4 regions of the Bacillus sp. ISL-77 genome follow, and region 4 is predicted to be linked to each of the others. Evidence: predicted binding sites of a transcription regulator. Region 4 holds the regulator's gene; each other region holds the start of a gene.
The links. Region 4 encodes Rex, which represses fermentation and respiration genes when NADH is low (regulators of the CRP and FNR family bind a similar motif). Its sites were predicted from a motif close to TTGTGAAATATTTCACAA; they were not measured.
Positions count from the first base shown of each region.

Region 1 (8,366 bases), on a different contig from region 4:
AATTTATTTGGTTTTGCTGCATTGTAACGGATTACATGCGGCAAAAGAATCGCATTGGCACGTCCGTGTGGGATATTAAATTCTGCACCTAATACATGGGCAAGGCTATGATTTATCCCTAGGAAGGAATTGGCGAAAGCCATCCCTGCAATTGTCGATGCATTGTGCATTTTTTCGCGAGCTAGTTCATCACTGCCGTCCCTATAAGCAAGTGGCAAATACTTAAAGACAAGTTGAATTGCTTTCAATGCAAGTCCATCTGTATAGTCATTCGCCAATACTGAGACATAGGACTCAATTGCATGTGTCAGGACATCCATCCCTGTATCAGCAGTAACCTGCTTTGGAACGGTCATGACAAACTGCGGGTCGATAATTGCAACATCAGGTGTCAATTGGAAATCTGCAAGTGGGTATTTAATATTTGCATTATTATCTGATATGACAGAAAAAGCAGTGACCTCTGAACCCGTTCCAGAAGTAGTCGGAATCGCAACAAATTTTGCTTTTCCACGAAGAGCTGGGAATTTTACAACTCTCTTACTTGGGTCAAAGAATTTTTGCATTAAACTATGAAAATCAGTTTCTGGATGTTCGTAGAATAACCACATCGCTTTCGCAGCATCCATTACTGAACCACCACCAAGGGCAATAATACAATCCGGCTGAAATTTTCTCATTCTTTCCGCACCAGTCATAACTGTATCAATGTCCGGTTCTGGTTCAATTTCGGAGAATGTTTCAAATTGGATTTTACTTGGATTCTTTTTAAGATAATAAAGTACCTTGTCGACATAGCCATTTTTCACAGGGCTTCCGCTTGTGACAATAAATGCTTTTGAGATATCTGGGATTGAAGCAAGCGTTTGAATTGAATTTTTCTCAAAGAAAATCTGTGATGGCACTTTAAACCATTGGGTAAACGTTCTTCTTTTTGCAACCTTTTTAATATTTATCAAATTTTGTGCTCCAACATTTTGTGACACCGAGTTCCCCCCATAAGTTCCACATCCGATCGTTAATGACGGTAATGATGTGTTATAAATATCCCCAATTGCCCCATGGGTCGATGGTGTATTGACCATGATTCGGCCGGCTTTCATCCGTAGTGCGAACATATCTACTAAAGTTTGATCAGCTGTATGAATCGCAGCTGAGTGTCCAAGTCCACCGTATTCCAATGTTTCCTCAGCAATAACCATGCCTTCTGCAAAACTATTAACCTTGTAACAGGCAAGAAGCGGGCTTAGTTTTTCACATGAAAGCGGATATTTCGGACCTACTCCCTTTAATTCAGCAATGAGGATCTTGGTATTTTTATGGACATTTACTCCAGCCAATTTAGCAATCTTCGAGGCGGGCAATCCAACGATTAAATGATTGATAGAATTGGTTTTTTCAAAAACTGCGACCTTTTCCACCATTAATCGCTCTTCTTCATTAAGAAAATAACAATTATTTGCTATCATTTCTTGCTTTACTTCTTCATAAATTTCTTGATCGATTATAAGAGCTTGTTCAGAAGCACAGATCATGCCATTATCAAATGTTTTTGATAAGATAATGTCGTTGACAGCGCGTTTGATGTTAGCGGTTTTTTCAATATAACAAGGGACATTTCCAGCGCCAACTCCAAGTGCAGGTTTGCCTGAACTGTAAGCCGCCTTTACTAAATTTGGTCCACCTGTTGCTAGGATGAGGGATATCTTCGGATGCTTCATTAAGGCCTGAAAGGCTTCGTGTGAGGGAACTTCAATCCATTGAATACAATTTTCTGGAGCGCCTGCCTTTATAGCGGCCTCCTTAAGTAATTTTGCTGTCTCAGTACAGCATTTTTGCCCAAATAGCGGAAAAGCAAAAATAATTGGATTCCTTGTTTTAAGCGAAATCAATGATTTAAAAATAACTGTGGACGTCGGATTTGTAATCGGAATGACCGCCGCAATGACACCAACTGGCTCGGCAATCTCTACCATTCCTTCATTTTCGTTTTCGCTAATGACACCAACAGTTTTCATATCTCGAATATTGTTGTAAATAAACTCTGTGGCAAACATGTTTTTGAATACTTTATCTTCATAAACACCTCTTCTTGTTTCACTAACGGCAGACTTTGCTAGATTCTTATGATTTTGAAGTGCGATGAGAGCCATTTGTTTGACGACTTCGTCGATCATTTCTTGATTGAAACAACGGAATTCACCGAGCGCCTTCGCAGCGTTATTAGCTAATGTATCAATTATTGAAGTAATCATTTGTTTATCTAGTACTGCCCTTTCTTCAACTGCCAATTAATATCTCCTCCTAATTCATTTCATTTCATTTCGGAAATTCGACTGAATATAGGTTTGTTATAATTCAAATGCTATTAAGGTCACTCCCTTTTCTTTACTGGCTAAAATATATCACGGTCGATAAATCGAAAATTGTTGAATTGCGCGCGAGAATGAATGAATAACCATTCATTTTAAAAAAATTCACTAAGTGTTCAAAATTTACGCAACATGATATTTCATCACCTTCGCTTATATTTGAAAAAAGCCATAAACTCTTCTTTCGAGAGAGTTTATGGCTTGTCCTTCAATATCAACCAGTATTTCGTAATCCTGCAGAGATCCCACTAATTGTCAGCAAAACTTCAATTAAAAGTTCTTCATTAGGATCTTCTTGATTTCTTAGTTCTTTTATTAATTCAACTTGTAAAAAGTTTAGCGGATCGACATATGGATTTCTTCTATATACCGATTCCTTTATATTTGGTGTATGATCTAACAATTCATTATCACCTGTAATTCTAAGGAGAACTTCTTTTGTTGTTTCGTATTCTTCAAGAATATTAGTAAAGATCCGTTCTGCAATGGTCTGGTCTTTCACAAGGGATAAGTATTCTCTGGCTGTCGTAATATCAGCTTTCATTAATGCCATTTGCAGGTTATCAATCGTTGATTGGAAGAACGGCCATTTTTCATACATTTGCTGAAGCATCTGCAAATTTTGTTCTCCATTAGCTGCAAATCCTGCCAAACCAGTACCTGCTGCGTACCATGCTGGAAGCAATTGACGGCTTTGAGTCCAAGCAAACACCCATGGAATTGCCCTTAAATCTTCAAAGCGGCCCTGATTTTTTCTGCTCATTGGCCTTGAGCCAATGTTTAAGTCTCCGAGCTCTCTTAGTGGTGTCGCTTCCGTGAAGTAGGTAAGGAAATCTGGATCTCCAAATACAAGTGATTGATATTTGGTCAAAGCCAAGCTTGAAATTTCTTCAATCGACTCAACCCATTTTGGATCACGTTGAAAACCTTGCTTCGCTTCTTTTGATATATGTGTTGCCGTTAAGAGCAGCGTGGAAGTAGCCTGTTCCAAACTCCGATAAGCAATATCCTCAAGTAAATAGCGTGAAGATAAAACCTCACCTTGCTCCGTAATTTTAACACCGTCGCCAATTGTTTCTGCCGGTTGAGACAGGATACTTTTATTTAATGGACCGCCGCCACGGCCTAACGAACCACCACGTCCATGGAAGAACTTAAGTCCGATCTGGTATCTCTTTGCCATTTCATGAATTTCAATTTGAGCTTTATATAGTTTCCAGTTAGCTGTCAATGTACCACCATCTTTGCTTCCATCCGAGTAACCAAGCATTATTTCCTGCTGATCCCCCATAATTTGCAAATGATTTCGATAGCCAGGCATTTCGAATAGTGTTTCCATAATTTTTGGCCCAGCGGTTAAATCGTCAATTGTTTCCAGCAATGGAGCCACATGTAAATGACTTTCTAAGGTCCCATCTGCGTGCAGTCGATAAATCCCAGCCTCTTTAGCAAGAACAAGTACCTCTAGTAAATCACTTGGGGATTTTGTCATGCTCACAAGATAAACGGAAATGGACCGCTTCCCGAATTCTTCGTGTGCCTTCTTGATCATTTGGAATACTTTAATCATTTCCTGTGTTTCCGCCGAATAATCTTCATTTAATAATAGAAGCGGGCGAGGATCCTTTAGGATATTTTGCAGGATTTTTAGTTTTTCTTCTTCCGCCAACTCTGCATAATTTTCAGAGATATTGACTTTGCGCAATATTTCGGTCATGGCTGCTTCATGTTCACCACTATGATTCCGAATATCTAGTGTCGCTAAATGAAAACCAAACAATTGAACTTGTCGAATCAGCTTTTGAATAGTCATTAATTCATGTGCTGCTGGATGATGCTGTTTCAAACTTTTTTTAATAATAAATAAGTCTTCTAGTAATTCATCGGAAGATTTATAGCCCAAGTCCGTTTTACCTACTTGTTTTACTCGTTCAATAATGATAGCAAATGCTCGACGGTACACTTCCGTTTGAATTGGCCATTTTTTCTCATCGGTTAAATAGGTATCTTCTAGTTCAATTAACTTAAGAAGATCATTACTTACCTCCACTCTTGAAGTGGAATGACTGTATCGTTTCATTAAATCAACGAGAACATTTTTATATTTTTTTAAAACGAGTCTTCTTTGCCTATTTAGTGTCTCCCAAGTAACATCGTGTGTAACATTGGGATTCCCATCACGGTCTCCACCGATCCATGATCCAAAACGGAGAAAATTTGGAACTGCCCATTGTGTTTGAGTGTAATTCTTCTCTAAACAATCTGCCACTTCCTGATGGATTTCAGGAAGAACCTCGAAAAGGGTCTGATCAAAATAATATAGTCCGTTTCTCACTTCGTCTAAAACCGTAGGCTTAGTTTGCCGTAATTCATCCGTTTGCCAAAGAATTGAAACTTCATTAAACAAACTCTCTTCAAGCTTTTTTCTTTCTCTACTTGTTAATAACGGATGATCGAGACTTTTTAGGATAACAGCAATCCGCTGCTGAATTTCAAGAATTGAACGCTTAGTTGCCTCTGTTGGATGGGCTGTAATAACGAGTTCAAGTGACAAAGTATTAAGGATATCTTGAATGACATCTTCCTTAATATTGTTCTCTTTAAGCGAAAGAATAGCACTCTCTATTGAGGCGGGTTGGACAATAGTTTCATCCTCTAGTTGGTACTGCCTCCGTCTACGAATACGATGATTCTGTTCTGCGGCATTAATTAAATGGAAATACATGGAGAATGCTCGAATAACTTGTTTCCTTAAAGGTGCGCTTAGACTAGCAATTTCTTCCTTTAATGCATCATAGATAGCTTGATCAAAATTTTCTCTTAATGTCTTACACATTAAACGTATTTTTTCCACTTTATCCAGTAGTTCGGTACCACCGTGATTGAGCAGAATCTCACCAAGCATGTTAGCCAGTAATTTCACGTCTTGTCGCAACGGAAGACTGCTGTCATTCAATTTCAATTCTATAGTCATACTGCCACCTTCCCTTAATCGAAAATTCGGTAAATTTTTTATTTATTAATATAACATAATTTTTTGCATCATGTTAGAAAATAAGTGCTGTTTTTTAAAAATAAAGTTTATTCTGATTCAAAAAAACCTGTCAAATGCAGGTTTCTTCAAGTAAAAAAAAATATAAAAGTTCTTCATTTTAAGATTCTTTATCAAATACTAGCACATATGTTTTTCGATCATCTTCGTTTGTTACGATAATAGAAATAATCGTTTTCGAGTCGTCTTCTAGCTTAATTGTTTCCTTAGTACTGCCTTCAATCAAAATTTCTGAATTGCTGGATTTTGCAATCGGGTTAAGAGTTACCTCGTCCATATCACTTGACACGGTTACATGGTAGGTAAACTCATCACTCGTAAAGGTGCTATCCCAGGATCCTTCTGAAACTGACAGTGAGGAAAGTAACGCTTTACTTGTTTTTTCTACGGTCAAAGAACTCGCCTGTTGTGATGTAGGTTGGGTAGAATTGGGCAGATTATTTGGTTGCGATGTTGATTGGGAAAGACCCGGTTTATTATTCTGATTTGAATTGGCATTGGTATTGGTATTGGCATTGGTATTGGTTTTAATCTCAGCAGCTGCTCTTGTAATGTGTAAGGTATAAATTCTTTTCTCACCATTTTCAGCTGTTACAGCTATAATAATATCCGACTCTCCGACGGGAAGTTCTACTACAGCGCCATCTTTTGTTACTAAAGTTTCATTCACCTTAATAGTTGATGTTGTTTCAACAGATGTAGGTTTAATGGTAATCACAGGAACGTCATTTGGAACAACTACCTTGTAGTCTGTACCAGTAGAAGAAAAGTTTGGTGATAACTGCCCTTTTGATAGGTTAATACTTTGCAAGAAATTATTATCATTTTCCTCTCTCATTATAGTCAGGTTATAGGTATTGGTTGAGTTACTGCCATTATCCACGGAAATAATAAATTTATTCTCACCTGTTTGAAGGGAATATGCACCGACAACTCCACTTATAACCGTCTGCCCATTTATTGTAATCGATGAATCTGGATTGCTGCTTTCTACTAATAACTTAATCGATTGAACCTCGTTTTTTACTGTGGCAGAATATTCCTTTGAATCTGCTGAAAACAGCTGGTCTAGCTTAATTCCTTCTATCTCTATTTTTGATAGTTTGCCTTCTTGTTGGTCCTCTTGGACTGGAGACGTATTTGTTTCAGCATATGCTGTTGGTATGTACGTTCCAACCCCCATCCATACCATTGAAATTACAAGCATTACATTTAGGGCTTTGCTTTGAATCGGTTCTTTCATAGTCAATCCTCCTGTCTACTATCTTTGGAGATAGTGGAATTTGGACTAACTTTATCATTCATAGCTTAAGTTTATCTTAAGTTTAATTTTTATCTGCGATGAAATTCTTCTAGCTTTGTAGAGATTACTGATGCTACTTCTTCATCCGATTTTTGGAGCGCTTTTTTAAATAGCGAATTTGCTAAGGAGCCCATCGGCCCTGATGCATTGATTTCAAGAAAGCCTGTCACTCGAGTTTTATTTCTATTTAATGCTTTTGCTTCAAAGTAGCCTTCACCCAAATACTTTTCGTTTGCCCTTTTTAATTCAAAACTTACCCTGGCAGGTTCATTCCACTCTTTAATATCAATCAATAAACTAACCTTCTTTTTCATAACGCCGAGGTCACTCTTAAATTCCCAGCAGATTTGACGTTCATTTATTTTTTCATGTTGAATATAACCTGGTACAAGCGGTGCCCAATTATTTTCGTCTCGAATAAAGTCCCAAATCACTTCAATCGGGATATCTAATTCTAGATGTTGTAAATCGCTTAGCATTTGTATCCCTCTTTCGTCGTCAAAGTAAAAGACCTTCAAAGTGCAGAAGGTCCTTTTAAAAAATATATGTGGAATTTTCTGTTTATAGAAGAGGCAAGTAGCAGTTCATTAGAAAAATCCTAATACTTAAGATGTTAGGATTTTTTAATTATTTTTTTAATGAGTATCCCATTAGGAATTCATGAATCCGTTCTGCCGCCAGTGAAAGGCGATCTGGAGGTTGTACCATGGCGATTCGGACATATCCTTCACCAAGATCTCCAAACGCATCCCCAGGAATCACTGCCACACCCGCTTGGTCAATTAATTCAAAGGCAAACTCACGGGAATTCCATCCTGCAGGAATTCTTGCCCACACAAACATGGTGGCAGGAGACTTAGTTACTTGCCAGCCGCTTTTTTCAAGCCCAGAAATCAACGCATCGCGACGAATTTCATATTCATTCACCTGTGTTTGAAGGAATGAAAAATCTGAAGTTAATGCCATCACAGCTGCCATTTGGATTGGATAAAAAACTCCATAATCAATATGGGATTTAAAGGAAGCCAAGATGTCGATAGCTTGCTCATTGCCAACAACATAGCCTATCCGGCAACCCGCCATATTAAAGGTCTTTGAAAGCGAATTGAATTCAATTCCAACCTCTTTTGCACCGGGAACCGACAAGAAACTTATTTGTGGATTCCCATCGAATATCAACTCAGAATAAGCAAAATCATGAACAACCAAAATATCATGAAGTTTAGCAAATTCAACTACCTTTTCAAAAAAAGCCTTATCCGCTAATGCTGTGACTGGATTCCCAGGATAACTGATAATCATCATTTTCGTTTTATGTAAAACTTCTAACGGGATTTCATCCAGCTCTGGTTGAAACTTGTTTTCTGCTAATAACGGCATTGGGTAGATAACACCACCCGCAATGTTTACGCTAGCCTCATAGATTGGATACCCTGGATCCGGCACCAGCACATAGTCACCTGGATTAATTAAGGCTGTAGCCAAATGGGCGAGACCATCCTGCGACCCCATCAACTGCAATACCTCACTACTGGGTTTAAGTTCAACAGCATATCTTTGCTTATAAAAAAAACCAACTGCCTCATTAAATTCAGGTATCCCTTTCAGTGTGTAGCCATACTTACTGGGGTCTTTAGCG
Region 1 is NZ_JAGGQY010000032.1:79,914-88,279, forward strand. Features, by position in the region: gene adhE (bifunctional acetaldehyde-CoA/alcohol dehydrogenase) at 1-2,291, opposite strand, end outside; gene ppc (phosphoenolpyruvate carboxylase) at 2,587-5,346, opposite strand; gene J7E77_RS12565 (cadherin-like beta sandwich domain-containing protein) at 5,525-6,667, opposite strand; gene J7E77_RS12570 (SRPBCC family protein) at 6,757-7,206, opposite strand; gene J7E77_RS12575 (LL-diaminopimelate aminotransferase) at 7,355-8,366, opposite strand, start outside.
Region 1: the regulator Rex is predicted to act here: its motif matches at 2,466-2,483, upstream of adhE (bifunctional acetaldehyde-CoA/alcohol dehydrogenase).

Region 2 (8,366 bases), on a different contig from region 4:
AGGTATTCGTTTTCGACCATCCACTCATTCAACATAAACTAACTTACATACGTGATAAAAACACAGGAACAAAGGAGTTCCGCGAGCTTGTCGATGAAGTCGCGACGCTGATGGCGTTTGAAATTACCAGAGATATGCAGCTTGAGGATATCGATATCGAAACACCTGTCTGCCCAGCGAAATCTAAGGTACTATCCGGTAAGAAAATCGGGATTGTGCCCATTTTGCGTGCAGGAATCGGAATGGTTGATGGCATCTTGAAATTAATCCCAGCTGCGAAGGTGGGCCATATCGGTTTATACCGCGACCCTGAAACCTTGATGCCGGTTGAGTATTATATTAAGCTCCCAAGTGATGTGGAAGAGCGTGATTTCATTGTGGTTGATCCGATGCTTGCAACAGGCGGTTCGGCGATTGAAGCAATTCGCTCCTTGAAGAAGCGCGGTGCGAAACATATCAAATTTATGTGTTTAATTGCAGCACCAGAAGGCGTGGAAGCAGTAAAGTCAGCCCACCCGGACGTGGATATCTATATCGCTGCATTAGATGAGAAATTAAATGACCACGGCTACATCGTCCCAGGCCTTGGTGATGCAGGAGATCGGTTGTTTGGAACGAAATAGGATACCGTTTGAAAAAAAGTCGGGCTTACTCGGCTTTTTTTGTTGGTTTTATTAAAAATAGGTCATTTTTTTTTGGGGGAAAAATAATGAGATTGGGAGCCTGAATTGTTTTTTTTGGGGAAATAAAAAATCGGTTTTGGAATTCCAATTATTTTTCTTAAAAAAGGAAAATCCGTACTGGAACCCAAATTGTTTTTCGAAAAATACAAAATCCTTTTTGGAACCCGATATATTTCTCGAAATAAGAGAAAATCCATACTGGAACCAATTTATTTTTTAAAAAAAAGGGCTCGCTTTTGGGAAAATATGTCTAATAGCACAAAACACCTTGAAAATGGCACAAAACCTCTTAGAAATGGAACAAAACTCTAGAAATCGGAACAAAACCTGCCCAAAATGGCACAAAACCACCGGGAAATGGCACAAAACTCCAACGAGAACAATTTTGAACTTGAATAAAGAACATAAAACGATAACAAGAACCGAAATAGACCTAAAAAATGAACGGCAAAAAGACTAAATTTCACTAAAATGATATAATTTGCTTAATTTTTAAGGAGGATATCTAATCTTTTAATAGAAATTACCACTGAATATATAAAAAGAGGTGATGTATATGGTCGTTTTAGAACTGAAGTTACCAATTCAAGCTTACCAATGTATGGCGGTACTCCGCAGGGTATCGAAAAATCATCCAATCAGACCGACAGTCGAACGAGATTTAAGATCGTGGCTGAAGGGATACTACGGCGAGAAGGAATGCAGCTACTATCTTTCGCTTTTGCAAGAAGATCAATATTACATTTTTCATGGCCTGCGGCTAACTGACAAGAAGGCATTCCAAATTGATTTAGTGATACTTTCACAGAGGTTTATCTTCATGGCAGAAGTCAAAAATCTATCGAAGAAATTGATTTTTAACAAGGAAACCAATCATGTAACCAAGGAATTTAATAATGAAGAAGAGGGCATTTCGAATCCAATTCTTCAGGTGAAAAGGCAAAAACTGCAATTCGTAAATTGGCTCAGAAAGATGCAAATGCAGGGTTTGCCAATTGAAAAAGTGGTAATCATCAGTAAACCGACGACTAAAGTGGAAACAACTCCTGACAATCAGCAAATTTTCAATGAGTTGATTTATGCCGAGTCACTTCTGGACAAACTGGAAGAGCTTGAAATGAAGTATCAAAAACCCGTGTTTAGCAAAAGAAAAACCAGCCAATTAGTCGACCTCCTTTTAGTCCACCATCAAATTCCTATTCCTGATATTCTCCAAACGTACAAATTATCCAAGGATGACATTATTACGGGTGTGATATGCCCTAAGTGCCAAACCGGTACGATGGCGTTTTACTCTGCTAAGTGGCACTGCCCCATATGCGGGCATTCCTCCAAAACAGCCTTTTTTCAGTCGGTCGATGATTATTTCCTCCTGCTCGGACCGACAATAACTAGAAGGCAGTTCGCTGAATTTTTGCATATTGACTCCACCTTCATTGCGGGGCATCAACTACGATCGCTCAACCTCCCGTCGTCCGGATCCAAACGAGGGACCATTTACACCCTTCCGAAAAATCAGCTCCTGTGCCCGCTTGGTGAAAAGGAAATCAACGCATACACAATTCCCACCAGGTAAATAGGAAATACCCGATGCCCGTTTCCCAAAATAGATGTGCATACTTTCCCCCCTCTAAGAAAACGATATGGAAAAAGGGGAAATCCATCGATGAAACTTCTACTCGCGTTACTGCTAGCTTTTCAACCTCCGAAAATACTCATCCATCCTTCGATCACCAAAAGCACGCAGGAGACAACTGCCATAATAATCCTGGACAAACCACACACCGACCAGGAAATCCTGCAGCTCATGAAACCCTACAAAGACGTTAAGCTTCGCCGTGTTTTCCACCATGCGCTTGATGGATTCTCGGTCGAAGGCAGCGCAGAAACACTTGCCGAAATCGGCCGCAGCCATAAACAAATCAAAAACGTCTCGCCGGTTATTACCTACCAAGCCGAAACCGAGGAAAGCGTCAAAATTATTGGTGGGGAGGAAGTCCGCAGTTTTTTTGATAAAAAAAATGAACGGCTGACGGGAAAAGGGGTAACGGTCGGGGTTATTGATACGGGCGTCGATTACACCCATCCCGACCTTAAGCGCAACTATGCCGGCGGCCGGGACCTGGTTGACAACGACCGCGATCCGATGGAAACGCTCGCCCTCGGGAAGGCGACGATCCATGGAACCCATGTGGCCGGTATTATTGCAGCCAATGGAAAAATAAAAGGCGTTGCCCCGGAGGCAAAAATTGTTGCGTACCGCGCGCTTGGGCCGGGCGGGGGCGGGACCACCGTGCAGGTGCTCGCGGCGATTGACCAGGCGATTAAGGATAAAGTGGATGTCGTCAATCTCTCGCTCGGAAATGATATAAACGGGCCCGACCTGCCAATCAGCCTCGCCCTCAACCGCGCCGTCGATCGCGGAATCGTCGCCGTGGCGGCTTCTGGTAATTCCGGGCCAAATGTTTGGAGTGTTGGCTCACCTGGAACCGCCTCCAAAGCGATATCGGTTGGTGCATCGACCCCAACTTTGGAGACACCCTATCTATTAATAGAAGGAAGTCGGGATAAATTCCAGATTGAACCGCTCGAAGGCTCAGCCAAGTGGGCGCTCGACCGCTCCGCTGACATTGTCGATGGCGGCATCGGCAGACCTGATGAATTGAAAAATATTGAAGGGAAAATTGCCCTCATCAAAAGAGGGGTCTTAACTTTTTCCAAAAAAGCGGAAAATGCGAAGCGGGCAGGGGCAAAAGCGGTGCTCATCTACAACAATATGAGCGGCGGCCGTTTCATGGGAAACCTCGATACGCAAATGTCGATCCCAGTCGGCGCCATCTCGAAGGAAGACGGGGTTATTTTACAAAAAGCCTTAAAAAGACAAACCACCTCGGCGCGGGTCACGGTCAGCGAGGATTCGGACCGGCTCGCTGACTTTAGCTCGCGGGGACCGGTGACGGGAACGTGGGAAATCAAACCAGATATTGTTGCCCCCGGAGTAGCGATTAATTCGACGATTCCGGGCGGCTATTTGTCGCTTCAAGGGACGAGTATGGCGGCGCCGCACGTCGCTGGGGCATGTGCATTAATTAAGCAGGCCCATCCGGACTGGACACCCGAACAAATCAAAGCGTCCCTGATGAACACGGCAAAACCGCTCGCAAAGTCTAATAGCGTTGACCGTACGGCGGCCATCCCGAACGCAGCCGGACGTAAGACCACTACCATCAACGGGCGAACCCTTGGTACACAGGGAGAACCCGCCTACTACCGCACCTTTGAACAGGGGGCAGGCAGAATCCAGGTTGACGAAGCGATCCAAGCCACCACACTCGTCACACCGAGCAGTATCCGGTTTGGGAAATTTACGGAACAGAGTGATGTCCATAAAGCCTATCTTCATGTCGAAAATACAAGCCAGCAAGACCAGCGTTATTCGTTTGATATCCCGCCATATATCGATGGACTGGAATGGCGGCTGCCGCTTTCATTTACGCTCGAGCCTCAGCAGACAAAGGACATAACGGTCGAGTTGACGGTCGACCCGCAGGTGTTTAAAGGGAAAATTCACGACGGATATCTCCGCTTGCAGGCGGGCGGGGCATCAGTTCGCATTCCCTATCTCTATGTTTTAGAGGAGCCGGACTATCCACGGGTCATGGGCTTTGATTTTGCCGAAGGAGACAAACCAGGACAGTACCGCTATGAGGTGTATTTGCCGGGCGGGGCGGAGGAATTTGGGATTGCCTTGTTTAACCCGGAGGATTATCGTTTTGTCGGCTATTTAGATACGATTACCAATGTGAAAAAGGGACTTGTTCGCAAGGACATCCCAGACGACCAGCTTCCAGCAAACGGGACCTATTTAGTAAAGGTTTTTGCCAAAAAGGCCAGCAAAGAGGACCATATCCAACGGATGATCACGATTGAGAGGATAGAAGACTAAAAAGCAATTTTAAGAAAAGACCTTGTCCACACCAAGACATGGTCTTTTTAACAAAATCATAATAAAAGTTCATAATATTGTACCATTAGTATAATTATAATTGTTCACAAAATAGACACAAAATGAACAAAATTCCTTCACAATTTACTCTACAATAAGATTGTTGAGTAAATTCCAAATTGGAAAATACTTCAGGAAATACTTTGTGGCATAATTCACGTAATTTAATTGACATTGACAGGGTGCTATTGTATGCTAACTAAGGGTGTAAATGATAGGGTTTTCATGTAAATAAATCTATCTAAAGATAGTATTTAGGTTATGGATATTACTTTTTGCCCGATTGACATTCTCTCAGAGTGAGGATGTGTTATATGCGTAAAAACAACCGCAACCCATTACAAGCTATGGCTTTAATGTCCGCAATTGTCTCCCAATTAGTAGGTTCCATTCTAATAGGTATTTTCTCAGGCAGATGGCTGGATCAGCATTGGGGTACCGAACCAATTTTCTTAATAATCGGACTGCTTATAGGTCTTGGAGCGGGTACCTATTCCATGCTCCTTTCAATCCGCCATTTCTATTCAGGAGATAAATAACTATGCCAGATTTCAGAGTAATGTTCAACAGGCAGCGCAAATGGATTTTTTACTTGTTGTCCATTTATGTTCTAGGCTGGGGCTTCACCTCGTACCAAACCATATTTCTAGGGCTGATTCTTGGGACATGCTTTAGTTATTTGAATCTTTGGATACTAGTTAGAAAGACGGAGAGCTTTGATAAAAAGGTAACAGAGGGCAAAAAACCCAAGTCCTTAGGGTCGCTCTCGAGGATGGCTGTGGCGGGAATTGCTGCGTTAATCGCATTAAGATACCCAGAGCAATTCGATATGATTAGTTTAGTGATAGGATTAATGACATCCTATATTGTCATTATGATAGATTATTTTTACCATGCATTGCATGTACATAAATGAAGCGGAAGCGAGGTGAGTTTACATGCATCATGAGGTTCCAGAGTTTAAATTTATGGGCCTTTGGTTTAACGGCGCAAATATGCTGATGATCACAGTAGCAAGTCTAATTGTTTTCCTAATAGCCATTCTTTCTACACGAAAGCTGGCAATGAAACCTACAGGGATGCAAAACTTTTTTGAATGGGTGATGGACTTTGTTAAAGGGGTCATCAACAGCACGATGGATTGGAAAGAAGGCGGAAGGTTCCACATCCTTGGAATTACATTAATTATGTATATTTTTGTATCCAATATGTTAGGTCTTCCATTTGCGATTGTGGTTGATGAAAAGCTTTGGTGGAAATCACCAACGGCCGATCCAATCATCACTTTAACACTAGCAGTTATGGTTTTGGCACTATCCCATTATTATGGTGTCAAGCTAAAAGGTGTAAAAGGCTATGCAGAAGGTTTCTTCAGCCCAATGAAATTCTTATTCCCATTGAAGATCATTGAGGAATTTGCCAATACGCTGACTCTTGGTCTGCGTCTATATGGTAACATTTACGCTGGTGAGTTGCTTCTATCACTATTAGCAACAGGCCTGGCACATCAAGGAATTGCTGGTACGATTGCGGCTATCCCGCTAACATTGGTATGGCAAGGGTTCTCTGTATTCGTTGGTACGATTCAAGCTTATATTTTCACAATGTTAACAATGGTTTACTTGGCTCATAAAGTGAGTCACGACCATTAATAATACACCGTTCATTTTCATGAACAAAATAAAAAATTAATTGATGTTTTATACATTTAAGGAGGAAAAAAGTAATGACAGGATCAATTGGTGTTTTAGCAGCAGCAATCGCAATCGGTTTAGCAGCAGTAGGTGCAGGTATTGGTAACGGTCTTATCGTAGGTCGTACAGTAGAAGGTATCGCTCGTCAACCTGAACATCGTGGTTTGCTTCAAACAACTATGTTTATCGGGGTTGCGTTAGTAGAAGCATTACCGATTATCGGTGTAGTTATCGCGTTCATGGTATTAAACCGATAATAGTAGGAAAATTCAAGATGGCGATGATCAACAAATCCTCGCCATTCATTTATGTGTTTTTGCTATCGTTAAGCAACTCTTGAAAGGAGTGAACCGAGGGTGTTAACAAACAGTTTAGTATTAGCCACTGCTGCTGAAGGCGGCGGCCACATTAATACTGGGGATATTTTCTTCCAGCTTATCGTTTTTCTTGTATTGTTAGCCTTGCTCAAAAAGTTTGCATGGGGTCCATTAATGGGTATTATGAAGACGCGTGAAGAGCATATTGGTAGTGAAATTAGTGCGGCAGAAAACAGCCGTTTAGAAGCAGAAAAGATTTTACAAGAACAAAGAAATCTTTTAAAAGAAGCACGTAATGATGCGCAAAACTTAATCGAAAATGCCAAAAAGCAAGGTGAACTTCAACGTGAAGAAATCGTTGCGGCATCTCGTACAGAAGCTGAACGCGTCAAAGAAGCAGCAAAGCTTGAAATTGAGCAGCAAAAAGAAAAAGCTGTTGCCGCTATTCGCGAACAAGTTGCCTCACTATCTGTATTAATTGCTTCTAAAGTAATTGAAAAAGAATTAACTGCAGCAGATCAGGAGCAGCTCATTAACGAATATATTAAAGAGGCAGGAGAAGAGCGATGAGTAACTCAATGGTAGCAAAACGCTACGCGTTGGCTCTTTTCCAAATTGCGAAAGAAACTCAAGCGCTCGGAGTTATTGAAGAAGAACTTCGTGTAGTGAAGGAAGTTGTACAATACAATCCTGAATTAAAAAATATCTTAAATTCTTCTAAGCTTTCAATTGAAGAGAAAAAAGAAATCATTAAGTCATCTTTCGCAACAGTAAATGTAAATGTATTAAATACAATGTTGATCTTAATCGACCGCCACCGTGAAGACCAAATCGTTGACGTGGCAAATGAATTTTTAGAGCTGGCAAATGATGAGATGGGCATTGCCGAGGCGCAAGTTTACAGCACCCGTGAATTAACGGATGCGGAACGCGAAGCAATCTCATCTGTATTTGCAGCAAAAGTGGGCAAAAAGTCCCTAAAAATTGAAAATATCGTAGATTCCAACCTGCTTGGCGGTATCCGCCTTCGCATTGGAAATCGTATATATGACGGGTCATTAAGAGGAAAACTCGATCGTTTAGAACGTAAATTGTTAAGCTAGATTCGAAAGATTAGGGGTGAAACTCATGAGCATCAAAGCTGAAGAAATTAGTGCCCTGATAAAAAAGCAAATTGAAAACTATCAGGCGGAAATTCAAGTAACTGATGTTGGTACAGTTATCTCAATCGGTGACGGTATCGCACGTGTTCATGGCCTCGACAATGTCATGGCTGGAGAACTTGTTGAATTTTCAAACGGCGTTATGGGTATGGCACAAAACCTTGAAGCAAATAACGTTGGTATTATCATTCTCGGACCTTACACTGAAATCAAGGAAGGTGACGAGGTTCGCCGTACAGGACGCATCATGGAGGTTCCAGTTGGTGAGGAATTGATCGGACGCGTGGTAAACTCGCTTGGACAACCAGTTGATGGTATGGGGCCAATCAATACAACAAAAACACGCCCAGTTGAGGCAGTTGCTCCAGGCGTTATGGCTCGTAAATCCGTTCATGAGCCATTACAAACAGGTATTAAAGCGATTGACGCCCTTGTGCCAATCGGACGTGGTCAACGTGAGTTAGTCATCGGTGACCGTCAAACAGGTAAAACATCTGTTGCGA
Region 2 is NZ_JAGGQY010000007.1:40,335-48,700, forward strand. Features, by position in the region: gene upp (uracil phosphoribosyltransferase) at 1-623, shown strand, start outside; gene J7E77_RS02030 (NERD domain-containing protein) at 1,240-2,259, shown strand; gene J7E77_RS02035 (S8 family serine peptidase) at 2,350-4,629, shown strand; gene J7E77_RS02040 (AtpZ/AtpI family protein) at 5,004-5,228, shown strand; gene J7E77_RS02045 (ATP synthase subunit I) at 5,231-5,605, shown strand; gene atpB (F0F1 ATP synthase subunit A) at 5,628-6,341, shown strand; gene atpE (F0F1 ATP synthase subunit C) at 6,428-6,640, shown strand; gene atpF (F0F1 ATP synthase subunit B) at 6,740-7,270, shown strand; gene J7E77_RS02065 (F0F1 ATP synthase subunit delta) at 7,267-7,803, shown strand; gene atpA (F0F1 ATP synthase subunit alpha) at 7,829-8,366, shown strand, end outside.
Region 2: the regulator Rex is predicted to act here: its motif matches at 4,833-4,850, upstream of J7E77_RS02040 (AtpZ/AtpI family protein).

Region 3 (8,366 bases), on a different contig from region 4:
CCAAATAGCAGTTGACCGGAAAAACATTCGCCATGAATGTAACTTGATACAAGTACCCATTTTTGATCATCCTCATAGTCTCACATCCCCTTAAACTAATATCATTAGTTTCATATTAACTAATACCATTAGTTTTATCAAGTTCTTTTTTGGAAAAAATTACAATCCTCTTATGAATTCATATATTCATCTTTTTTGCCAAAAGATACTAACATGACTAGCACTTAATTAAGTTGACACTTAATTAAGTGTGCGCTAAAATAACGATATGATTGAAAAAGTCCTTCATGCATTAGCAGAACCTAGACGTCGAGATATACTCTATCTCGTTCGTGATGGAGAAATGACCTCCAGCGCGATTGCCTCACATTTTGACATTTCAGCTCCAGCAGTTTCTCAGCATCTCAAAGTTCTCGAACAATCCGGCCTAGTTATAGTTCGGAGAGACGGAACGAAACGGTACTACGGTATTAGAAGGGACGGTTTTTCTGAATTAAAGCAGTATATTGACCGTTTTTGGGATGATAGTTTACTTCGTTTGAAAGAAGCTGCCGAAGAGGAAGAAAGGAGAAAAAATGAATCAGACCAATAATGAAATCATCACAAAAGAAATATTTATTGAAGCCCGCCCAGAAACATTATTTTCGTTCTTTACTGATGCGGACAAAATGGTTCGCTGGATGGGGAGACATATCCTGCTCGAACCAAAAATCGGTGGTAAATATCGAATTGATGTGAATGGCAGCGATATTGCCATGGGCGAATATGTAGAAATTGTTCCTTATGAAAAAATCGTCATGTCTTGGGGCTGGGAAAAATCAAAGCTCGTTCCACCTGGTTCAAGTAAGGTGGAATTCAAACTGACTCCGAAAGAAAATGGCACAAATTTAGTTTTAACTCATTATGACTTGCCAGTTGAAGAAGTCCCATCGCACCAACAAGGATGGTCACATTACATGCCCCGCATTAAAGATTTTGCAGAAGGCAACGATCCAGGTGTAGATCCATGGTCCGAAATGCCCATGCATTAATTTTTATATAAAATAAATAACCTTTTCTACTGAATAATATATTGGAGGAATAAAAAATGACTAAAACAATTCATCAAGAAGTAGTTTTCAATGCCAGCCCTGGACTTATATATGAAGCACTCACAGATTCGAAACAATTCAGCGAAATGACGGGAGGTGCACCTACAGAAATCAGTCCCGAAGCTGGCGGTACTTTTTCGTGTTTTGGCGGCATGATTCTTGGAAGAAACATTGAACTTGTTCCAGGTGTGCGAATAGTACAAGCTTGGCGAGTAGCGAACTGGCCAGAGGGTGTTTACTCTATTGCTAAGTTTGAGCTAAAAGAACAAGACTCAAAAACCCTTTTGGTTTTCGACCACATAGGTTTTCCTGAGGCTGAAGGAGAACATCTTGCAGCTGGATGGGGAGCGAATTACTGGAACCCTTTAGAAAAGTATTTAGGTTAATTCACACGCAGAATGACGTTAAAAATGCTTGGAGCATTTCCAAGCATTTTTCTTATTAAATAGGAAGTAATGGAGTTCAAGACTCTGTTAATAAAATGTTCACAACTTTTTTACGAATATGTGAAATAGTGAACAATTTACCCTTATTTCAAAATAAGTTTGGTATAGTAACAATGTAGTTAACGAACAAACAAATAAAATTTAATTAACAAAGGAGTGTTTCACATGGTAGTAAGTTGGTTAAGGGAAAACAAAGTTGCCGCTGGAATTTTAACTGTTCTTCGCTTATATATGGGGTATTCTTGGATAACAGCTGGGTTCCACAAATTATCAGGCGGTTTTGATGCTTCTGGCTATCTAAAAGGGGCAATCGCTAATCCAGTGAAAGGTCCAGACGGTGCGATGGTTTATGGCTGGTATGTTGATTTCTTAAAGCATTTCGCCTTACCAAACGTTGATATTTTTAACACGATCGTCCCACTAGGTGAATTCTTAATCGGACTTGGACTTATTCTTGGATGTTTAACAACTGCCGCCATGTTCTTTGGCCTTGTGATGAACTTTTCATTTTTCTTAGCAGGAACCGTATCACATATTCCAACAGATCTTTTCTTAGGAGCAATTATTCTTTTCTCAGGCTATAATGCGGGCCGCATCGGTCTTGACCGTTGGGTTATCCCATTCATTCGCAACACAGCATTTAAAGGGAATAAAACTGTAAAACATAATGTTTAATCCAAACAAAAAGCGACGCAGTCTTGGTCATCCTACCAGATTGCGTCGCTTTTTTTAATACTAAAAACTTTTATCTTCTTTTAAACTTTCTTTGTTCATATACCAATTGGTTAACTGTGTAAGGATGGCAAACATGAAAAAGAAATTCATAGCCCAGACATTAATGAACGGAGCCAACCCGCCAAATTCAATCGTTTCAAGGCCTTTTAGCTTCATCACAATCATCGACTCGATAAAAATAAGCACAAAACCAACAACACCAGCAATAGCCGCTCTAATCATATCGCTTCCCCCCAGAAATGATTATATATATATATGTAAGTTAAGAAAGTAGCATTTTTTGACAATTTCGTGAACATCTTCCCTCTATTATATTGCAAAAATGGGATTTACAACACCCTGAAAAATAAAAAAAGGCCCTCCCCTACATTTCAATGCATGTGGGTGTCAGGCACCATTCTTATCTTATTTTTTTAATAAATACTACCTTCAAGTAGTCCCCTTCTGGAAATTCTTTGACGGTTTTGAAATCGACGGGAAGTGAAAATTCTTCCAATTGTTTGTACCGGCTGCCAGATTCTTTAAAGGCAGCATCGATAAAGCTCTTGAATTTATCCATCCCAAAAGCGCTGCTGTTTGTGGATGCAACAATGGTTCCGTTGTCCGCAGTTATGGCAATCGCTTCGATTAGAAGATTCTTGTAGTCCTTTTCCGCACTAAAGACAAATTTCTTTGACCGGGCAAAGCTCGGCGGATCAAGGATGACCATATCAAACTTCAACTGTTTCTTGACTGCATATTTAAAGTACTTGAATACATCCTCAACAATAATTGCTTGTGTTTCATGGTCCACACCATTTACACTAAACTGCTCAATCGTTTTACTCTTACTCCGATTTGCCAGGTCTACACTTGTTGTTTTCGTTGCTCCTCCTAGAGCTGCAAACACGGAAAAAGCCCCCGTATAAGAGAAAGTATTTAAAACTGTCTTACCGTTTGCATACACATCTCGGATTGTGCGCCTTACATCCCGTTGGTCTAAAAACACCCCGACCATGGCGCTTTCATTTAAATATATTGCAAAGTTGACGCCATTTTCTTTGACAATAAGCGGGAACTGACCTCTTTCACCTGCGACAAAGTCATCTTCCTCGATGTATTGCCCTTTTTCATCAAAACGCTTTTTCTGATAAATCCCCTGGAATTCAACCAGTTCCTTTAAAGCTTGAATGATATAGTCTCGAAAATGATAGATACCCTTGCTGTACCAAGTTAATAAATAATAGCCAGCAAAGTAATCAATCGTCAAACCACCGATTCCATCGCCTTCACCATTAAACACTCGAAACGCGGTAGTTTCTGAACTTTGATAAAATGATTCTCTTTCCTTAATCGCTTCTTTTAGCATTTTCTCAAAAAAACGTTGATCAAAAGAGTCATTTTCTTTTCTGCTCAACACCCAGCCAAGACCCTTATTTTGTTTACCATAATAGCCTTTGGCAATAAATATATTTCTATCATCGACCAATTTAACAATGGACCCCTCTTCTACGAGGTCGTTCACATTTATAATGGCTTCCTTAGAAATAAGTGGATAGCCGCTTTTAAATTTATTTACAAACTTTGTTTTCACCTTAAGACTGACTTCTTTATTCATCGTGTCATCCCATCTGTTTTTTATCCTATAAAAATATTTTAGACAATATCTTGCCTTACAAATCAACTGGAGAGCAATAACGTTATCATAACATTAATTCTGCTTGTTCTAAAACAAAACCCGCCACTAATCCAGTAGCAGTTGTGATCATTATTCTTTTAATCCTTAAATGGGCGCAGGCCTTTATAAAATACACTGGTCTGTTGAAATCTTCACAACTTCCACACAACTTCACTATAAGTTCTACATATCTTTTTCTTATGATTATAAACAAGTTAATATGGAAATGGTTCAAACAACTCATTTCTTAAAACTTCCCATAATTTTGATTGGTGCTGACACCAATCTATTTTTTTTTGCCCTTTGGCCCATCTTCACAACTTCCACACAAGTTCCACCTAAGTTATGATAAAGGTAACTTAATTAGGAAATGGTTCGAAGAGCTCATTTCTTAAAACTTCCCATTTTGGATTGGTGCCTGACACCAATCTATTTTTTTTGCCCATAATAATGTCAGCCATCACATTATGTGACGGCTGACATTGGAAATAGTTAATGGCCTAGTTTACTCCCACTTGTGTCCAAGCAGTTTTAACGGCATTGTACTGTGTGCTGCTTGAGCCATACAAATCAGCTGCAGCTGCAAGAAGAGCCGCGCGTGCGTCGCTAAAATCACTTTGTGGAGCTAAATAAACTGTGAGTGCTCGATAGTAGATTTTTTCAGCAACAGCTGTACCCAGACTTGAAATCGTTAAATAGGCTGCTTTATTGGGAATCCCGCTGTTCGTGTGAACTCCTCCATTATCCGAAGTAGTATTCACGTAGCCGCTCATATTCTCCGGTTGTCCATAAAGACCAGGGTTTGAAAGACTGCGAAGAGCATCGCCAGCTTTATTCGGCGTGTACACATCCTCACCCATTAAGTAATCCCCTTTATCAAGGAATACTCCGAACGTATCAGAAATGGACTCATTTAATGCACCTGACTGATACTGATACTCTAACCCAGCTGTTCTTTCTGTTACTGCATGTGTTAATTCATGGGCTACGACATCAAGCGCACCCGACAATGAACGGAAGGTAATTCCATCCCCATCTCCATATACCATTTGCGAACCATTCCAGAACGCATTGTTGTAATTCCTGCCATAGTGGACGGTTGAGCGAAGAGTCGCTCCATTATTATCAAAACTGTTTCTATTAAACGTATTTTTATAATAATCATAGACGACACCCGCATAGTAGTGGGCATCTACATCGGCTCGCTGTGACGTTGCGTTAAAATTATTGTCAGGGTCAACAGAATAATTTCCAGGTAACCGGGATCTATTTACCGCCGTTCTTGTTTCTATGACACCCGTCATTGGCTTAGTAATATCATATAGATAGTAAGTACCGCTCGAATAGTAGGTGTTAAGAGTTTTTGTATCCCCTAGAACACCGACCCCAGTGCCATCAGCCACTGCATTATAGGAATTTATAATGTTACCATTAACGGCATCCACATAGACCACCCAGTTTGCAGGATATGGCTGAATAAATTGCAGATTTGTTTTGTAAGCCAGATTAAATTCATTACCATTTTTATAAACAACTAGTTCCGCCTTTTCAACGGTATCTTCTATTTTTTTGCCAGTAGGACCTGCTTCAGCATTCGTGATGGTTTCCTCTTTGGTTACTTTTATAGATTTCCAAGACTGCTCAAGGGCAGTTTCCTTGGATAGTTGTGCTTTCAGGGCCCCTTTGAAATAAGAAGATGCTTCTGGGAACACATCACCATTGACTGCTGTAACGATTCCATTTTTATCGGTATGGACCTTAAACTTCGCCCCATCCACTGGAATCCCCTGAATCGATTGAATAAAATTATAGTGAGTGCTGCCTAGCCCGTCCGTCTCAACATCGAGTAATGTTAAATCTTTAGCTGTATCTAACTGATAAAGTGCCTTATTTTCTTTTAAAAATTGCTTAATCCCATCTATGTCTTTATAAACTTTGGTCGATAGTTTCCCATGGACAAAAGATGGTACCGTTTGTCCTTTCTTCCAGTTGACCTTTGCATCCTTACCAAACTGCGACGCGTCTTTCTTAACCGTAACATTGTAAGGAATTGTCTCCGCCGCAGCAGTAATCGGTAGTACAGACCCCATCGTTAATCCCAAAGCTAGTACAAGTGAAGTTCTCTTTTTCATCTCCAACCGCCTCCTAATGATCTTTCTGTACGAATTTTCAAAATAATCATAACACGATGAATCTTTTAGGATAATTGGGAAAAAGTGTGGGACATGGTGTCAGGCACCAGCGAAAATACCATCTATTCTATTAAAAATCCAACGCTAAGTTCATTTTTGCGTTGGGAAAATTTATTCGATTATTTTTTGGAGGAATAAACGGGTGAAATCCTGATGGTCCAAAAGTTTCAATTTTTTATTAATAACTTCATAGGATCAAAAGGTAATTCATATGCAGTTTAAGTAAATAAGAAAAAAACCGACATTTAAAAAATGACGGTTTTCGAAAAAATAGTTGAATATAGTAACTTAAACTTAATCTCCTAGCCCTGAATGATTTTATCCCGATCATCTGCTTGAGGAGGTTCCTCCATCCACCCATGCTTGATCATAATCTTCGCTCCTGCTTCCGCATACAGAGAGATTTCCGGAATCAAAGCCGCATACTTTAGCGCAATATCCCTTCTTGGACTTGCAGCGATGGCCATCCCGTAATTTCCAATCCCTGCTGCAATCATTGATGAAATATTAAACATAATTAATTTATCTGAAAAAACAGGGACGGTTGAGTCGGTAACAGCTGAATCCCGACTCATTGGAGCGGGAAGATCCTCTTTTATTAAAATCTCACTAAATTGATTTGCATGTTGTTGCGCAATTTGCATTCCTCTTACCAAAAATTCTTTCACTTCTTGATCCTGTGCAATCTGTGCATACCCTGTTATTAGTGCCTTTCCAATCATATTTGTTTGGATATTTAAAAACAAATGCGTGACTTCTACAGAAGTAATCGGCCTCTTATGTCCGAAAAAGCCAGCTAAAAAATGATCCCTTTTCACAAAATCAACCTTGTCAGGTGTAGAAATGTAGGGAGGTCTGATATATGTACCTTGTTCCAACATGAGATCCCTTGTCAGATCCTGCAACTTAACCGCAGAATTTAATATACGTTTATGAAAATCGACGATATCTGCCTGTGTCACCAATCCTAATGCTGCACTACTTGCAGCCAGTGCAAGAATAGACATATTGCGAAAAAACATTAAAACAAAAGTGTCTGAAAATAGTTTTGGGGCTTTTGGATTTATATCTTGATCCGTAAAGCCAATCGGGACAGGGAAATTCTCCTTTTTAAACAGTTCCTGCATAATCGTTATGTTGCCCTTAGCTACATCCAGTGTAAATTCAATGATGGGACGTACTTCCTCGTCTTCCACCTTCTCTATAAAATAACTGGACACACAAACCGCAAGTGTGTCACTCAAATATTGGCTCCATAATGTTGACATTTCGGCAGCCGTTAATCGAATTTTTATTTTATCTTCCATAGAATCTCCTCAGTTCTTTCATATAAATTCGGATTATAAATACCATTTGGTATTAGAATCCACAATAAGAGAACATTTATTATACATATACAGGATTTAACAGAATTTTTATCCCTCTTTCCTTCAATTGCGGTTTCTTAAACTATTAACGATCCAACACTTTAATGATGTGGAAAATTTACTTCGGGAAACAATGGGTAAAGATCTTCGCCTTTCAGGTTTTTTTTTGCAAATGCAAATGGAGACTTATTAATTAGCACGAATACAAATTCAAAAAATGTCAATGTAAGCGATCAACCTTATTTTCAGCAAGCTATCAAGACTAAAAAATCGTAGGCTTCCACTACTTTTTTTTTGTGGCAGAAAGAAGCAGATGGCACTGGCGATTTTTTGCATAAAAAAGCTGCTCTAAAAAACAGAGCAGCTTTAAAACTTATACTTCCTCACTCTTTTTCAATATACTAACCGAACGCTTGAAGAGTGGAATGAGGATAATTACACCCACTATAAAGAGTAGGGCTGACGCTTCGTACATCGCGACAAGCGAAGTTGTTTTCTTCAGCCATCCGCTCGCACTCATGGTAATGACCATGGTCCCCATAAACATCGGGTTTAAAATGCCATTGACTCGACCAATAAAAGCTTCATCTGTATTTTTCAAAATCATCGTATTAATTCCAATGTGAATACAGGGCATAAACAAGCCGCTAATAAATTGCGCGGTCAATGTCAGCCATAACTGCTCTGAAAGCCCCATTACAAAAAATCCAATAGCACTTGCGCTCATTCCAATTGCAAGCAAGATTTGCGGAGGAGTCTTTTTCGCTAACCCCATCGTGAGACCTCCACCTAAAATCATCCCTGCTCCAAACGCTGCCATCAACCATTGCAGCATCTCTTTAGGTAAACCAAGTTGTTCCGTAATGAGGAAAACGGAA
Region 3 is NZ_JAGGQY010000039.1:1,403-9,768, forward strand. Features, by position in the region: gene J7E77_RS16265 (MBL fold metallo-hydrolase) at 1-76, opposite strand, end outside; gene J7E77_RS16270 (ArsR/SmtB family transcription factor) at 269-592, shown strand; gene J7E77_RS16275 (SRPBCC family protein) at 576-1,031, shown strand; gene J7E77_RS16280 (SRPBCC family protein) at 1,088-1,477, shown strand; gene J7E77_RS16285 (DoxX family membrane protein) at 1,703-2,212, shown strand; gene J7E77_RS16290 (hypothetical protein) at 2,273-2,494, opposite strand; gene J7E77_RS16295 (class I SAM-dependent rRNA methyltransferase) at 2,673-3,869, opposite strand; gene J7E77_RS16300 (M4 family metallopeptidase) at 4,430-6,061, opposite strand; gene J7E77_RS16305 (DUF3231 family protein) at 6,424-7,428, opposite strand; gene J7E77_RS16310 (MFS transporter) at 7,862-8,366, opposite strand, start outside.
Region 3: the regulator Rex is predicted to act here: its motif matches at 1,596-1,613, upstream of J7E77_RS16285 (DoxX family membrane protein).

Region 4 (8,366 bases):
GCTCCAGCCAGGAAAGCGTATCAATATCAAGGTGGTTTGTGGGCTCATCCAATATTAGGATATCAGGCCTGGTTAACAAGAGTTTACCAAGGGCTAGACGAGTTTTCTGACCGCCGCTTAAACTAGATATCATCAAGGATTTGTCATGGAAATTCAGCCCATGAAGGACGGAGCGCATCTCTGCCTCATATTGATACCCTCCCTGTTCTTTAAATTTCACCTGAAGATGATCGTACTCTTTTAGGATCCTTTCGTACCTGCCACTGTCTTCAAAAACAAGAGGATCAGCCATTTGTTCTTCAAGTGTGCGGAGTTGTTTTTCCATCAATCGCAGCGGTTCAAAAACCGTCAGCATTTCATCCCATATGGATAATGATGATTCTAACCCAGTATTTTGAGCTAAATAGCCAATCGTCACTTCTTTTGGCTTGATGATTTCTCCGCCATCATGCGACAAGTGTCCGGCTATAATCTTCAACAATGTCGATTTTCCCGCCCCATTGCGTCCAACAAGGGCAACACGGTCCCGAGTTTGTAATTCGAGCTTAATATTCGATAAAATAAGGTCAGCACCATAATATTTTTGTAATTGATTAACCTGTAGCAAAATCATTCTCATTCACCTCTATTACATAGGATTAGTGTACCTTATTCCCGGTATGTCGGCAATAAACTGCTCGCCATATTAGCGGAGTAAGGGTCCTAAATCGACATAAAATGTAATATTTAGTTCAAAGTTTCACACACATATAAGGAAAAATAGTGTATGATTTGATGGGAGGATTTTTTATATGGCAGAATTTACGCATTTTAATGAAGAAGGCAGAGCAAAAATGGTCGACGTCAGTGATAAGCCGGAAACGGCACGTACGGCGCTTGCTCATTCCAGCATTACCGTTAGTAAAGAAATTTATGATAAAATAACTAATAATGAGATGAAGAAGGGCGATGTCTTAGCAGTGGCCCAGGTAGCAGCTGTCATGGCAGCAAAGAAGACATGGGATTTGATTCCAATGTGCCATCCGATTCCATTAACAGGTGTTAATATTTCTTTCTCTTGGGAACAGGATAAGGATGAGAATTATCAATTATATATTGCTGCAGCCGTTAAAACGAAGGGGAACACAGGAGTGGAAATGGAAGCGTTAACAGCCGCATCCGCATGTGCCTTAACAGTTTATGATATGTGTAAAGCCGTTGATAAAGGTATGGTAATTGGACCGACGTATCTTGTCGAAAAAACAGGCGGTAAAAACGGTGATTTTAAAAGAGATGAAAGAGTTAAATAAATTTTTAACTAAACCATTCATGGGGTGTGGGAGATTATGAGTAATGAAACAACGAAAATACCACAGGCGACAGCAAAACGGCTGCCCCTCTATTATCGATTTCTAAAAAACCTGCATAGTTCCGGCAAGCAAAGGGTCTCTTCAGCGGAATTGAGTGAAGCAGTAAAGGTAGACTCAGCAACGATTCGCCGCGACTTTTCCTATTTCGGTGCGTTAGGAAAAAAGGGCTATGGGTATAATGTTAATTACTTAATATCCTTCTTCCGAAAGACCTTAGATCAGGATGAATTAACTAAGGTTGCCTTAATAGGAGTCGGAAATCTTGGGACTGCCTTTTTAAACTATAACTTTTTAAAAAATAATAACACAAAAATAGAATGCGCCTTCGATGTGGATCCCGACAAAATGGGAACCATGATTCGCGAGGTACCCGTTCATCCTATGGATGATTTAGAGAAGGTGTTATCAGAAACTAATATTTCAGTGGCGATATTAACGGTTCCGGCTCCTGCCGCACAAATGATAACCGATCGACTGGTCCAAGCGAATGTAAAAGGGATCTTAAATTTCACTCCGGCAAGGTTAAATGTTCCACCATTAATAAGGGTCCATCATATTGACTTGGCTGTGGAGCTTCAATCGCTAGTCTACTTTTTAAAGCATTATCCAACGGTGGAAATAGATGAAGAATAATTAGTTAATAAGGCTTTCCACAAAATTTGTGGAAAGCCTTTTGTATGATTAAATCCCTGCTTTTTTTAATTACATAATCTATCAAAATATTGACCTATGCACTAAGATTTAGATAGATAAAGTGCAAGCGGTTACTAATTCGGAAAGTGGGGAAATCCAATGTCAATTTTACGAGATGAAGCGTTAAAAATGCATAAGGAGCATCAAGGAAAGGTTGGAATCTATTCAAAGGTTGCAGTACATAATGCAAAAGATTTAAGCCTAGCCTATTCACCTGGTGTGGCAGAGCCATGTTTGGACATTTATGCAGACGAAAATAAAGTCTATGATTATACCTCAAAGGGCAATCTAGTTGCAGTTGTATCCAATGGGACAGCAGTCCTGGGGCTTGGGAACATTGGACCAAAAGCTGCGATGCCTGTGATGGAAGGAAAGGCCGTGTTATTCAAATCATTCGCAGATGTTGATGCTTTTCCCATTTGCTTGGCCACAACTGATACAGACCAGATCGTAGAAACCGTCAAATTGCTAGAACCAACATTTGGCGGAGTGAACTTGGAGGATATTGCTGCGCCGCAATGCTTTGATATTGAAGACCGCCTCCGCAAAGCCTGTGATATTCCTGTTTTTCATGATGACCAGCATGGAACAGCGATTGTAACAGCGGCTGGTTTAATCAACGCATTAAAATTAGCGGATAAAAAAATTGAAGATATTCGTGTTGCAGTAAATGGAGCAGGTGCAGCAGGAGTAGCGATTGTTAAACTTATGCTACATATGGGCGTGAAGGATGTTATTTTATGTGATACAAAAGGAATTATTTATGAAGGCCGCCCGGTTGGAATGAATCGATTCAAAGATGAAATGGCACAAATCACAAATCGCGAGCAAAAACAAGGAACGTTAGCCGATGCGCTTGTTGACGCAGATGTGTTTGTGGGGGTATCAGCAGCTGGGGCCGTTACGAAGGAAATGGTTGGTTCTATGCACCGTGACCCGATAATCTTTGCCATGGCCAACCCGGTACCGGAAATTATGCCGGATGTGGCCAAAGAAGCAGGAGCACTTGTAGTGGGTACAGGACGTTCTGATTTTCCGAACCAGGTTAATAATGTGCTTGCATTCCCAGGAATTTTCCGCGGTGCTTTAGATGTCCGTGCAAAGGAAATCAACGAGGAAATGAAGCTCGCCGCGGTTTATGCAATTGCTGGTTTAATTTCAGAGGATGAGCTCCATGCCGATTATGTCATTCCAGATCCATTTGACCCTCGGGTCGCAGCACAGGTAGCAACCGCGGTTGCGTATACTGCAATGGAAACAGGGGTAGCCCAAAAAATTATCAATGTTGAGGAAATTAAGCAACGCCTATCAGCATTAGCAGAAGCAAAACAACCAGTGCTTGCTTAGGTCGAGTAAAATCTAGCTTTTAAGGGAAGACTACCTCAACCTAGTTGAGGTAGTCTTTCAAATTTTGGAAATTAGGGCATAATTCCAATATATCTTTTAAATTTTTAGTACAATAATGAATGATAGTTTTTTCTTTTTCAAATCAGTGGGTAAAATAAGGACAAAATCGATGGTGAACTGACTCATTTTGTCGGTATGACCCCGTCCTTAGGTAAGTAATAAAACATTTCCTAGAAGGACATCTAGGGTTTTGCAATCGGAGGGGATGAAGTTGGCGATTGTGCTGACGATGTTTGTGCTTGGGATTTTATTAGGATTTGTCGGGGCAGGCGGCTCTGGCTTTATTATTGCCATCTTAACAGTTATTTTTGGAGTACCAATACATATGGCGTTAGGGACATCACTAGCAGCGATGGTATTTACTAGCATGTCAGGTGCCTACAGCCATTTTCGTCAAGGAAATATCTCAATTAAAACGGGTTTAATCGTCGGCGGATTTGGGGCAGCTGCCTCCTATTTAGGTTCAAAACTAGCCAGTTTGATTCCGACTCATTCTTTGCATTGGTTAACAGCGGGGATGTTATTTTTGTCGGCTGTGATCTTGGTTGTTCGCTTATTTATTGTTCAAAAAATAAAGGCAAACAACAAAAAAGTGAAACCTGGCAACCTGTTTCTCATTAAGAAAGCGGCAGTTGTCGGGTTGGTTACCGGATTGTTGTCTGGTACATTTGGGATAGGTGCTGCACCGTTCATTCAAATCGGATTGCTGGTCATCATGGGACTTTCGCTTAAGCAATCAGTGGGTACAACAATGCTCGTTATTTTGCCGATCGCTTTAGCAGGAGGAATCGGCTACTATTTCGAAGGATACCTGAATTTAACCCTGTTAGTTGAAGTGGTAGGAGGAACGATGATTGGCTCCTATGTCGGGGCTAAGTTTACAGCCCTTGCTCCGCAGCCCGTATTAAAAGGTGCGATGGTCCTGACCCCTATTATCGCAGGAGCTATTTTGCTCATAAGTTAAGGCATCGTTCGCAAGGATGGTTAACTGAGACGATGAACTCTCAGACCAGCCTAAGTTAAAGAAAGTTTCTAAGACTGCAAGGTATTTTCATAAGAATGCTTTGCAGCCTTTTTGCGTTTACTTACCGGGATGGTTAGTATGTCATCAGGTGGAGATCAGAATGGTGCCTGTCGCCTTCTCAAAGATGGAGGGAAATATGAGAAAGGGAAGATGGAGTTTACAGTCGGTAATTATTGTCTTTGTGTGTATGGTGGTTACTTTTTCACTATTGATAACAGATTTACTAATAAGTTCGAGAATTGCTAAGGAGACGGAAAAAGGTCAGGCTGAGAAAGCAAGAAATGTGGCTCGAATGGTTGCTCATAGTCCGCTTGTTGTTAATGCAATGAGTAGAAAACAGAATGAAAAGGAAATCCAAACGTTTGCCAATGAAATGAGAAAGGTCACGAACGTTTACTTTATTGTTGTGATGGATATGAACGGGATCCGAAAATCCCACCCTGATAGTAAAGAGATAGGGAAACCATTCAAGGGTGGAGATGAAGGGCCTGTCCTAAAAGGAAAAGAGCATCAATCTATTTCAAAGGGATCTCTTGGACCTTCATTACGCTTCTTTACGCCAATTAAGGATGCAACCGGGAAGCAGATCGGGGCCGTGGCTGTTGGGATATCTTTAGATAATGTGGAAAAGGCCGTCAAAAAGAGCAGAATGGGGATTTATATTGGGACGATGATTGGTATCTTAATCGGTGTTCTCGGGGCTGTTATTTTAGCTAGATATATAAAAAAGATCTTACTTGGGCTTGAGCCGTTTGCGATTGCTAAATTATTAGAGGAACGAAGCGCGATGCTTCAATCGGTGCGTGAGGGAATTGTTGCAGTGGATCAACACTCAAACATAACACTTGTCAATCGAGCAGCCTTAAAGCTGTTTGATAAAGCAGGCCTGCAAGATAACCCAATGGGGACAAATATAGAAGAATATATGTCATCTACTCGCTTAAGTGATTTATTAAAAACAGGTAAACCTGAATTGGATGAAGAACAGAATATAAATGGGATGACCATTTTAACCAACCGAGTCCCCGTTATCGTTGGGAATAAGGTAGTGGGCGCAATTGCTACTTTTCGCGATAAAACAGAAATACAGGTACTCGCTGAAGAACTGACAGGAGTAAGAGCATACGCCGATGCACTTCGGGCCCAGGCACACGAGTTTATGAATAAACTTCATGTGATTTTGGGGATGGTCCATACAGGTTATTATGAAAAAGTTGTCGAATACATCAATGAAACGGTTGATCATCGTAATAACGAAATTGGCTTCGTTACCAAAAAGATAAAGGACCCTGTTTTAGCTGGCTTTTTAATTGGAAAGTTGAGTTATGCAAGGGAATCAGGGGCAGAGTTATCAGTTTCCTGTGAACAGCCTCTTCCGCAGCCCGCTGTTTCTGATGTGACACACGAACTCATAACCATTGTTGGCAATTTAATTGATAATGCCACCGAGGCTGTGAATGGTTGTACGGTTAAAAAAATAGCAGTAGAATTCGAATATGGCGATGATATTTTAACAATTGAAGTAAATGATACAGGGGCAGGGATGAGTGAAGAACTGCAAAATCAAATTTTTAACAAAGGATTCTCAACAAAAGGTGAAAATAGAGGGTTAGGACTGTATCTCGTTTCGCAGGCGATTAAGAAGCTGAGAGGGGAATTAATTCTTTCATCAAAGCCTGGAAAAGGGACTGTTTTTACCGTGTATATACCATATGAAGGGGAGGGGGTCCAGAATGATCCGGGTAATGATTGTTGAAGATGACCCAATGGTGGCTGAATTTAATAAACGCTATCTTGAGCAAGTTCATGGATTTACCTTGATGGCAATGGCCGCATCCGTGGATGAGGCGATTGGGAAAATTGAAAAACTAGAAATCGATCTTATCTTATTGGATATATTTATGCCGGGGAAACAAGGATTAGAGCTGTTAACCTACCTTCGTGAAAATGAGAAAGAGACCGATGTGATTATTATTTCAGCTGCGTCAGATATGGAGCGGATTAAAAAGGCTTTAAGATACGGAGCCGTTGATTATTTAATTAAGCCTTTTGAATTTGAACGCTTTAGTAGAGCATTAGTTGCATATAAGGATCAAACAAAGTTTATTCAAACTCAACAAGTGATTAACCAAGACGTATTGGACAATCAATTACTGCACCGAGAGGATAGGCCTCTTATCGAAGATTTACCAAAGGGATTGACAAAAGATACCCTTAAGCAAATCTGGGATACGATTCAAGAGTTAAAAAATGTCCCGTTTTCAACAGAGGACGTAGTGAAGGTCGTGGGAATTTCTCGGGTCTCGGTCCGTAAGTATTTAAATTTTTTAAAGGAAATTGGAATCCTTGACGTTAAGGTAATCTACGGTACAGTAGGGAGACCCGTTTACCAGCATGAATTTAATCGATTGAAACAACATCTGATCAAAAACTTTTTGTAAGCAGCCTAAAACTGCTTACTTTTTTTATTTACAAAAACCTTATTAAATTTACATAAACTATGAAAGCGGTTTAATTCAGAATATGATAGAAACATCAATAGATTGGGGGATGAACACTTATGGAACCAGCAAGAAAGTTGCAATCGCTTACGGTTGTTGCAGGGGAAAAGGAAAATAAGGGGATTTTAGGTAAATTTGGCAGTTTGAAGGTAGGGGTAGTTCCACTGCCACTTTATATCGTTATCGCAGCTGTTGTCTACTTTTCAGCCGTCTATAAATTGCTTCCAGCGGATATGATTGGTGGCTTTGCCATTATTATTGTTATGGGTATTTTACTTGGCGATCTTGGCATGAAGATTCCGGTTCTAAAGGATATTGGCGGACCGGCAATTTTAGCACTTTTGATTCCGTCTATTTTAGTCTATTTTAGTGTAATTAACACGACTGGTATGAACGCGGTTACCCAGTTGATGAAAACATCCAATTTCCTTTACCTCTATATCTCTATTTTAGTAGTGGGCAGTATTCTTGGGATGAATCGTAGAGTCTTAATTCAAGGCTTTACACGCATGTTTATCCCGCTTATTTTCGGAACACTTGCATCTGTTACAGTAGGCGTTCTTGTTGGTTTGCTTTTTGGATATGACATGAAACACACATTATTCTTTATTGTTGTTCCAATTATCGGCGGTGGGATTGGAGAAGGAATTTTGCCACTTTCATTAGGCTACGCAGAAGTGCTCGGAAAATCTTCTGAATCATTTGTAGGGCAATTAATTCCAGCAGCGGTGATTGGAAATATTGTCGCCATCATTTGTGCAGGGATTTTATCACGCTTAGGGGAGAAAAAGAAGCATCTGACTGGTAATGGAGTATTAGTGAAGACAAAAGGCGGCGATGGTATCTCAGAAGCCGCAACGATAGATAAACCGGTTGATTTCCCACTCATGGGTGCTGGACTGCTAATAGCGTGTAGTTTCTTTATCTTAGGTGGACTAGGAAATAAATTCCTCGGTATTCCTGGGCCAGTGTTAATGATTATTGCAGCAGCCGTTGTGAAAAGTATTAAAGTAATGCCGGCTAAAATGGAACAAGGTGCCTATCACTTATATAAATTTGTATCATCGAGTTTAACCTGGCCATTAATGGTTGGATTAGGAATGCTGTATATACCGCTTAAGGATGTAGTAAAAATCGTCACACCTGGATATGCGGTTGTCTGTACCTCAGTCGTAGTCGCAATGGTTACTACTGGTTACTTCGTAGGAAAGTTGATGAAGATGTACCCGGTCGACTCAGCGATTGTTACAGGCTGTCATAGTGGTTTAGGGGGAACGGGTGATGTTGCAATTCTTTCCGCTTCCAACCGGATGTCATTGATGCCATTTGCTCAAGTTTCGACTAGAATCGGGGGCGCCTCAACGGTTATTTTGGCTATTCTTTTGCTTAAAT
Region 4 is NZ_JAGGQY010000093.1:16,326-24,691, reverse strand. Features, by position in the region: gene J7E77_RS28745 (ABC-F family ATP-binding cassette domain-containing protein) at 1-613, opposite strand, end outside; gene moaC (cyclic pyranopterin monophosphate synthase MoaC) at 792-1,289, shown strand; gene J7E77_RS28735 (redox-sensing transcriptional repressor Rex) at 1,326-1,982, shown strand; gene ystJ (NADP-dependent malic enzyme) at 2,142-3,389, shown strand; gene J7E77_RS28725 (sulfite exporter TauE/SafE family protein) at 3,661-4,413, shown strand; gene dcuS (DcuS/MalK family sensor histidine kinase) at 4,610-6,229, shown strand; gene J7E77_RS28715 (response regulator) at 6,207-6,914, shown strand; gene J7E77_RS28710 (2-hydroxycarboxylate transporter family protein) at 7,034-8,366, shown strand, end outside.